Regions from separate parts of the Cellulosimicrobium sp. NPDC030954 genome, predicted to be linked through region 2. Evidence: predicted binding sites of a transcription regulator. Region 2 holds the regulator's gene; each other region holds the start of a gene.
What was found. The regulator HrcA, encoded in region 2, represses chaperone genes, less so after heat shock. The targets are predictions, from matches to a motif close to TTNGCACTCGNNNNNNNCGAGTGCNAA.
Positions count from the first base shown of each region.

Region 1: a site for HrcA is predicted at 1,308-1,334, ahead of ACZ402_RS07945 (Hsp20/alpha crystallin family protein). Genes of this name have one in related genera too.
Region 3: a site for HrcA is predicted at 1,045-1,071, ahead of groL (chaperonin GroEL). Genes of this name have one in related genera too.
Region 4: a site for HrcA is predicted at 1,163-1,189, ahead of groES (co-chaperone GroES). Genes of this name have one in related genera too.

Region 1 covers NZ_JBVIFN010000003.1:68,270-70,467, forward strand. Annotated here, with positions in the region: gene ACZ402_RS07940 (FHA domain-containing protein) at 1-719, shown strand, start outside; gene ACZ402_RS07945 (Hsp20/alpha crystallin family protein) at 726-1,214, opposite strand; gene ACZ402_RS07950 (biotin transporter BioY) at 1,573-2,198, shown strand, end outside.
Region 2 covers NZ_JBVIFN010000002.1:277,940-280,137, forward strand. Annotated here, with positions in the region: gene ACZ402_RS06235 (MFS transporter) at 1-361, shown strand, start outside; gene hrcA (heat-inducible transcriptional repressor HrcA) at 441-1,457, shown strand; gene dnaJ (molecular chaperone DnaJ) at 1,591-2,198, shown strand, end outside.
Region 3 covers NZ_JBVIFN010000008.1:94,057-96,254, reverse strand. Annotated here, with positions in the region: gene ACZ402_RS15705 (glycoside hydrolase family 15 protein) at 1-941, opposite strand, end outside; gene groL (chaperonin GroEL) at 1,234-2,198, shown strand, end outside.
Region 4 covers NZ_JBVIFN010000001.1:828,232-830,429, forward strand. Annotated here, with positions in the region: gene ACZ402_RS03510 (class I SAM-dependent methyltransferase) at 1-1,093, opposite strand, end outside; gene groES (co-chaperone GroES) at 1,334-1,630, shown strand; gene ACZ402_RS03520 (WhiB family transcriptional regulator) at 1,808-2,098, opposite strand.

The DNA of each region.
Region 1 (2,198 bases), on a different contig from region 2:
GCGAGAACTGCGGCTACGACTTCACCACGGGCGCCCTGCCCGACCCGGTCGAGCCGCCGTCCGCGCTCTCGCTCGACCCGCCGTCGCGCCCGACGCCCGCGCCCGCGACCTCCGCACCCCCGGTGCCGGGCACACCCTCCGGGTCCACGCCGCCCCCGCTGCCGACCTCCGCGGCAAGGTCCGCCGCGACGTCCCCGTCGTCGTCGACCCCGCCCCCGCTGCCCGCCCCGAGCCCCGCCGCCGCACCCGAGGCGGGCGCCCCGGGCGAGCCGGCGACGTCGGGCACCCACCTCCCGACGCCCCCGGTCCCGGGGCCGGACCAGTGGGTCGTGGAGATCTGGATCGACCCCGACTGGTACGCGGCGCAGCAGCCCGAGGACCCGATGCCCTCGGCGGGCCTGCCCGGCCTCGTCGTGCTGCGCGAGCGCAGCGTGCTCGTCGGCCGCCCGTCGGTGTCCCGCGGCATCCACCCGCAGGTCGACTGCGGCGCGGACACGGGCGTCTCCCGCCGGCACTGCCAGCTCAGCACGGACGGTCAACGGTGGTGGGTCGAGGACCTGCAGTCGTCGAACGGGACGTACGTGAGCCCCGCCGGCGAGCCGCTCCCCACGGACCCGGTCCCCGCCGGGCAGCGACGCGAGCTGTCCGACGGGGACCGGGTCTACCTCGGCGCGTGGACGCGGCTCGTCGTCCGCAAGGCGCTCCCGGGCGAGGTCTGAGCCGGCTCAGCCCTCGGTCGTCCGAGGCTCGGCCTCGGCCGTGATCTGGGTCGCCGCACCGCTGCTGCCCGCGCGGTGCGCGACCTCGATCCGGCGCGGCCGGGCCTCCTCGGCCACGGGGATCGTCAGCGACAGCACCCCGTCCTCGTACGACGCCGAGATCTGGTCGAGCGCGAGCCCGCGCCCCACCGTGAGCTGACGCGCGTAGGTCCCCGAGGGCCGCTCGCGCGCGAGCCACTGGACGTCGGGATCGGTCCGCGGGCTGCGCTCGGCGCGGATCGTCAGCGTGCGGTCCTCGACGGACACGTCGATCGTCCCCGGGTCGACACCGGGAAGGTCCATCGTCAGGACGTAGTGGTCGCCCGCCCGGAACAGGTCGAGCGGCATGCCGCCCGACGCCGACGCCGCGGTCGCGCGCGCCCCGGACGCGAGCTGGCCGACCAGGCGGTCCATCGCATCGAAGGTGGTCGTGAACGGGTCGATCATCGCAGCCACACCTCTCACCTCCTCGTCGGTCGGTCCCGGACCGTCCGGGACCGGTCGGTGGTCCCGCGAGGTAGGCACCTCGCAGGCGGCTACACCTCTGTTCTAGCACTCTCCCCCGGAGAGTGCCAAGAGCCGCCGTGGGCCGTCCCGGTGCACGCGGCAGAGGGGCGGTTGTCGACTTCCTCCGAGACCGGATCCCGCGACGACAGCCAGGTTGGTGGAACCCTCCAACCCGTTGTGCGATCCGTGCACGCGGCGACACCGCCGTCGTCCGCGTCCCCGTCGTCGCGCACCGCGCAGGGCCGGGAGAGTGGACCTGGCCACGACGGGTCGGGCACCGATCCGTCACGACGACGCAGGGAGCACCATGACCGACGCACCGACCACGGCGACCCCCGGGACGCCCGCGCCCGCCACGCAGACCACCGGTCCGGGAGCGGGGCGCCGCGCGCCGCTCGCGCTCGACGCGGGCGACGCCGCGCGCGTCGCGACCTTCGCGGCGCTGATCGCCGCGCTCGGGATGCCGGGGTCGATCGCGCTGTTCGGGAACGCGGTCCCGATCACGCTCCAGACGCTCGGCGTCATGCTCGCCGGGACGATCCTCGGCGCGTGGCGCGGCACGCTCGCGGTCGCGACGTTCCTCGCGCTCGCGGCGGCCGGCCTCCCGGTGCTCGCGGGCGGGCGCGGCGGCCTCGGGGCGTTCGTCGGCCCGTCCGCGGGCTACCTGCTCGGGTTCCTCGCGGGGGCGGCGGTCGTGGGCTGGCTCGTCGACCGGCTGCGCCGGGTGACGTTCGGCGGTGTGCTCGTCGCGTGCCTCGTCGGCGGGGTCGCGGTCGTCTACGCGTGCGGCGTGCCGGTCCAGTCCGCCGTCACGGGGGTACCGCTCGCGACGACGGCGCAGCTCTCCCTCGCGTTCCTCCCGGGCGACGTCCTCAAGGCGCTGGCCGCCGCGGCGATCACCGTGGGCGTCGTGCGCGCCTACCCGGCCGCGCG
Region 2 (2,198 bases):
CGGGGACGACCCCGCCGCCGTCGGGCCGGCGCTCGCGGGCGCCCTGCTGGTCGCCGGGGCGGGCAGCGGGACGGTCATCGCCCCGAACCAGACCCTCACGCTGTCCGAGGTGCCCGTGAGCCGCGCGGGCGTCGCGGGGAGCATGCTGCAGCTCGGGCAGCGCATCGGGTCGGCGGTCGGCATCTCGATCGTGCTCTCCGTGTACTACGGGGGCCTCGCGGGCGGCGACACGGCGGCGCACGCGACGGGGAGGGCGCTGCTCGTGACGATCGTGCTCGTCGCGCTCGCGCTCGTCGTCGGGCTCGCCGACCTGCGTTCGCGGCGAGCGGAGGACCGCGGGACGGGCCGCGCGGACGCGTAGGATTGGCACTCGGAGGTCGAGAGTGCCGACGCCCGCGCGCCCGCCCGGGGCGGCGACGGTGCGGCACACGGAGGTGGACGTGAGCGAGGAGCGCCGGCTCGAGGTGCTGCGGGCGATCGTCGAGGACTACGTCCTCACGCGCGAGCCCGTGGGGTCGCGCGTGCTCACCGAGCGGCACGGCCTCGGCGTGTCGCCCGCGACGATCCGCAACGACATGGCGGCTCTCGAGGACGCCGGGTACATCGCGCAGCCGCACACGTCCGCGGGCCGCATCCCCACGGACAAGGGCTACCGCCTCTTCGTCGACCGCCTCTCGGGCGTCAAGCCGCTGTCCGCGCCGGAGAAGCGCGCCATCGAGACGTTCCTGTCCGAGGGCGTGGACCTCGACGACGTCATCGCGCGCGCCGGCCGGCTGCTGGCGCAGCTCACGGGCCAGGTCGCGGTCGTGCAGTACCCGTCGCTGAGCCGGTCCGGGCTGCGTCACCTCGAGCTCGTGCCGGTCGGGGAGTCGCGCCTGCTCGTCGTGATCATCACCGACACCGGGCGCGTCGAGCAGCGCACGCTCGAGGTCGCGAACGTGCCGGACGAGGGCACCCTCGTCGAGGTCCGTGCGCGGCTCAACGCCGCCGCGGCCGGCAAGCGCCTCACGGACCTCGCGACGGGCCTCGCCGCGGTGACGGAGAGCTTCCACCCCGACGACGCCCCGCTCGTGCGCGCGGTGGGCGACCTCGTCGCCCAGACGCTCGCCGAGGAGAGCGAGGAGCGCCTCGTGCTCGCGGGCACGGCGAACCTGGCCCGGGCGGGCATGCGGTTCGAGCACGCGCTGCGCCCGGTCCTCGAGGCGCTCGAGGAGCAGGTCGTCCTCCTGGGCCTGCTCACGGAGATGGCCGCCGAGTCCGGCGTGAGCGTGCGGATCGGGCACGAGACCCAGCTCGAGGGCCTCGTGGAGACCTCCGTCGTGACGACCGGTTACGGTAACGACGGTGACACGGTCGCCCTCGTCGGCTCGATCGGGCCGACCCGCATGGACTACCCCGGGACCATCGCGGCGGTGCGCGCCGTCGCGCGCTACCTGTCTCGGGTGCTCGGCACGTGAGCCCCGCCGCGGCCTCCCCGCACGCGGCAGGCACCCTCGACGACCCGCCCCGTGCCGGCCTCACGACCCGCACCAGACCCTTCACGACCGGCCCCGTGCCGGCCTCACGACCCGCACCAGCAGAGAGTGACGTGTGAGCGACTACTACGAGATCCTGGGCGTGGCGCGCGACGCCAGCCAGGACCAGATCAAGAAGGCGTACCGCAAGCTCGCGCGCGAGCTGCACCCGGACGTCGCGGGCGAGGAGGCGGGCGACCGCTTCAAGGACGTGGCGCGCGCGTACGAGGTGCTCTCCAACCCGGAGAAGCGCCAGCAGTACGACCTCGGCGTCGACCCGAGCGCCCCCGGCGGGGGTGCCGGCCCCATGGGCGGCGGGTTCGGCTTCCAGGACATCTTCGAGACGTTCTTCGGCGGCGGCCAGGCGCAGCAGGGTCCCATCCCGCGCGCCCGGCGCGGCCAGGACGCGCTCGTGCGGCTCGACATCGACCTGTCCGAGGCCACGTTCGGCGCGCAGCGCGAGCTCCAGGTGGACACGGCGGTCGTGTGCGGGACGTGCGGCGGCTCGTGCTGTCGCCCGGGCACCTCGCCGCGCACGTGCGACGTCTGCCACGGCCGCGGCACGGTCCAGCGCGTCGCGCGCTCGTTCCTCGGCCAGGTCATGACGAGCGCCCCGTGCGCCGCGTGCCAGGGCTTCGGCACCGTCATCCCCGAGCCGTGCGCCGAGTGCTCGGGCGAGGGCCG
Region 3 (2,198 bases), on a different contig from region 2:
GCGGCCTCGAGCCCGGCGAGCAGGGGGCCGGCGGTGCCGAGGGTGAGCGCCGTCGGCTCGACCTCCCAGTAGTCGCTGGAGGGCGGGGGCAGCGGGTCCTCGCCGTCCACGAGCGAGAGCGCGTGGTCGGTCGCGGCGTCGACGAGGGGCCGCAGCTCCGCGGCGACCTCGCGCCGCTCGGCGGCGGGCGTCTCCTCCAGCACGACGTCGGCCGCCCACAGCACCCAGCCGACGCCGTCGGACTGGAGGCCGCGGTCGTCGGGCACGCCGGAGCCGTCGGGCAGGTAGCGCGCGTGGAACGACCCGTCGTCCTCCTGGACACGGGCGAGGAAGCCGAGGACGTCCCGCGCGTCGTCGACGTGCCCGGTGCGCGCGAACGCCGCCGCCGTGAACGACGCGTCGCGCGGCCACACGTAGCGCCACTTGGGCGAGGCGGCGGCGAGCGCGGCGCCGTCGTCGAGGGTGAGGGCGCGCAGGTCGAGGAGCGCGGCCTCGCCGAGCGCGGCGAACGGCCCGTCCGCGCCGGGGACGACGCCGGACACGAGCCAGGCGCGCGACGCGGCGGCGGCGTCCTGCGCCAGGCCGGGGTCGAGGAGCGCCGACGCGTCGAGCCGCGCCCCGGCGACCTGCGCGAGGCGGTCCGCCTCGCCGTCCGCGGGGTCGACGCCGTCGGCGAGCGCGACCGGGTCGAGCGACATGGGGTCGAGCACGCGGCTGCCGGGGAGGTACGTCACGGCGGCCCCGGGGGCGAGGCGCAGGAGCGCGGTGCCGCCGTCGGGGGCGGTCGCGACGGCGACGCCGTCCTGGTACAGGTCGATGTGCTCGCCCGTGGGAGCGGCGACGGCGGTCGCGGCGGTGAGACCGAGGGCGGGGACCAGCACGAAGCCGGCCAGGGCTGCTGCGAGGCGCCACGACGGTGTTGCGCGGATCACACCGCGCATCTTAGGCGGAGTGCGCGGTGCCGCGGGTTTCGCCCGTCGCGATACGGGGACCGGCCCTGGCGGGCTGTCTTGCACTCGCACCCTGCGAGTGCCAATAATGGCGTTAGCACTCTCGTCATGAGAGTGACAGAAGTGAACAGCGCAGGCAGCCGCTCACCGCGGGTGCGGCGCAACCCACCAGGTCGACAGGTGAGGCCCGCCCCGGCGGCGTGACAGGAACGCCGCCCGTCGCGGGTCGTCCGTCGCGGGCGCCGGCCGACCGCCATACGCCACCAGCGGAGGATCATTCCCCATGGCCAAGATCATCGCCTTCGACGAGGAGGCTCGTCGGAGCATGGAGCGCGGGCTCAACGCCCTCGCCGACACCGTCAAGGTCACCCTCGGCCCCAAGGGCCGCAACGTCGTGCTCGACAAGAAGTGGGGCGCGCCGACCATCACGAACGACGGCGTCTCCATCGCCAAGGAGATCGAGCTCGAGGACCCGTACGAGAAGATCGGTGCGGAGCTCGTCAAGGAGGTCGCCAAGAAGACCGACGACGTCGCGGGTGACGGCACCACCACCGCGACCGTGCTCGCCCAGGCGCTCGTGCGCGAGGGCCTGCGCGTCGTCGCGGCCGGCGCCAACCCGATCGCCGTCAAGCGCGGCATCGAGAAGGCCGTCGACGCGGTGACCGAGCAGCTGCTCAACGCCGCCAAGGACATCGAGACCAAGGAGGAGATCGCCGCCACGGCCGCCATCTCCGCCGGCGACCCCGCGATCGGCGAGCTCATCGCCGAGGCCCTCGACAAGGTGGGCAAGGAGGGCGTCATCACGGTCGAGGAGTCGAACACGTTCGGCCTCGAGCTCGAGCTCACCGAGGGCATGCGCTTCGACAAGGGCTTCCTCGCGCGCTACTTCGAGACGGACCCCGAGCGCCAGGAGGCCGTGCTCGAGGACCCGTACGTCCTCATCGTCGAGTCCAAGATCTCGAACGTGAAGGACCTGCTCCCGGTCCTCGACCAGGTCATGAAGGCCGGCCGCTCGCTCCTCATCATCGCCGAGGACGTCGAGGGCGAGGCTCTCGCGACCCTGGTGCTCAACAAGATCCGTGGCACGTTCAAGTCCGTCGCCGTCAAGGCCCCGGGCTTCGGCGACCGCCGCAAGGCCATGCTCCAGGACATCGCGATCCTCACCGGCGGCCAGGTCATCACCGAGACGGTGGGCCTCAAGCTCGAGAACGCGACGCTGGACCTGCTCGGCCAGGCGCGCAAGGTCGT
Region 4 (2,198 bases), on a different contig from region 2:
CGACGCCCCGCTCGCGCAGGTAGGAACGCAGGCGCTTGAGGCCGAACGGCATCGTGTCGAGCACGCGGTAGCCGCGCGCGAGCCCGTCGGCGAGGCCGGTCGCGTCGAGCGGCGCGGGGGAGTCGGTCGTCACGTACGCGATCGTCCGGTCGAGCAGCCGACCGCCCAGCCCGCGCGCCGCGTGGGCGACGAGGCCCGCGCGGATGACCGCGCCGTCGGGCTCGTAGAGGTACTGCCCGACGCCGCCCACGTCGGGGACGACGTCGTCGTCGCCCGGGCGGTGGGCGACCCGGCGCGTCGTGGTGCGCTCGGTCCCGTCCGGCCCGGTCCACGTGGTGAGGACGAGCGCCGAGCGGCCCGGCCCCTCGGGCGCGAGCGGCCCGAACCAGAGGCCGGCCTCCACGACGTCGCCGTCGACCGAGACCCACTCGGTCTCGGCGTCCGCGGGCAGGCCGTCGTGCGGGATCCCGGGGCCGACCTTGATGCCGACCGCGGGGACCCGCTCGCGCAGCGCCCACACGGCGTCGAGCGGCGGGGCGTAGGCCTTCGGGTCGAACACGCGCTTGCCGCCCCGTGTCCGTCGGGCGGGGTCGGCGTACACGCCCTCGACCCGCTCGCCCTCGAGGTCCAGCGCGAGCCCGTCGCCGTGGCGTACCTCGGCCTCGGGGAAGTGGCGCAGGTTCACGGTCGCGATGGCCGCGGTGAGCTCGTCGACGTCGGTCGCGAGCACCTCCAGCTCCGCCGCCGCGAAGGCGAGCGCGTCGACGCCGATCCCGCTCGTGAGGTCGGCGACGCGCCGGATCCCCGCGTCCTGGTACCGGCGCGCGTGCAGGCCGGCGACGACGAGCCGGCTCGCCTGCTCCAGCCCCGCCTGCGTGAAGAGCATGCCGTCGGCGAACGCGCCGAGCTTGCCGCGGGCCGCGGCCCGCAGGCGCGACTGCGTGAGCGCCGCAGCGGCGAGGTCGGGGTCGACGCCCTTCGCGCGCAGCCCCGCCGAGAGCACGAGCGCCTGCTGCTCGTCGTATGGGGGGAGCGCGCCGAGCAGCGCCCAGCCCTCGGGGCTGAGCAGCTTGGTCAGCGTGGCGGCGTCCATGGCGTCGATCCTTCCACGGGGGACGGGGACCACGCGCAGCCGGGACCGCGATCGTCCGAGGGGCGGACGTTGGCACTCGCCTTGACCGAGTGCTAACGGCGACCTAGATTTGAGGACGTGCCGCCACCGTCCGCGGAGGCGGCACCACGTGCGACCAGGCTGTCCGGCACCCGCGACGACGGCCAGCCGGTGCGCTCGACCCATCCGTTGCAGTTCTCACCGCGAAAGGGGAGGTCCGACGTGTCGGTCCCCATCAAGCCGCTCGAGGACCGGATCGTCGTGAAGGCCCTCGAGGCCGAGACCACGACCGCATCCGGCCTGGTCATCCCGGACACCGCCAAGGAGAAGCCCCAGGAGGGCGAGGTCCTGGCCGTCGGTCCGGGCCGTGTCGACGACAACGGCAACCGCGTCCCGCTCGACGTGAGCGTCGGCGACAAGGTCATCTACAGCAAGTACGGCGGCACCGAGGTCAAGTACGGCGGCGTGGACTACCTGGTCCTGTCCGCGCGCGACATCCTCGCCGTGGTGGTCGGCTGACGCCGACCCGTTCCAGCAGCAGGGCCCGCGACCGTCCGGTCGCGGGCCCTGCTGCGTTCCGTGGCCGGTCGCCCCACCGTTCCCACGGGTCGTGCGCACGTGCTCCCGGTACGACGTCGGACCGGTGCCGTGCAGGTCTGCTGGTGGTGCTGCTGCTGCTGGTCGTGCCGCCGGTGCTCAGCCGGTGCGGCGCGCGCCGCCGGCGAGGATCGCCGCCCGCTCGTCCTCGCTCAGGCCGCCCCACACCCCGTACGGCTCGCGCACGCGGAGCGACTGCTCGCGGCACTGCATCATGACGGGGCACGAGTGGCAGATCGCCTTCGCGGCCTCCGCACGACGTCGTCGCGTCGAGCCGCGCTCCCCCTCGGGGTGGAAGAACAACGTGTCGTCCGCGTCGCGGCACGAACCCTGGTACTGCCATTCCCACAGCTCCATGACGGGCCCGGGAAGCCTTGAGATCTCAGCCATGGCGAACAACCTACAAGCGTTTCAGAAGTTGTTCAAGCCCCCTGTGCGAGAAAGGTGAAGGGCCAGGTCACGGCCGTTCGGCAGGGGGAGAGGAGGTCAT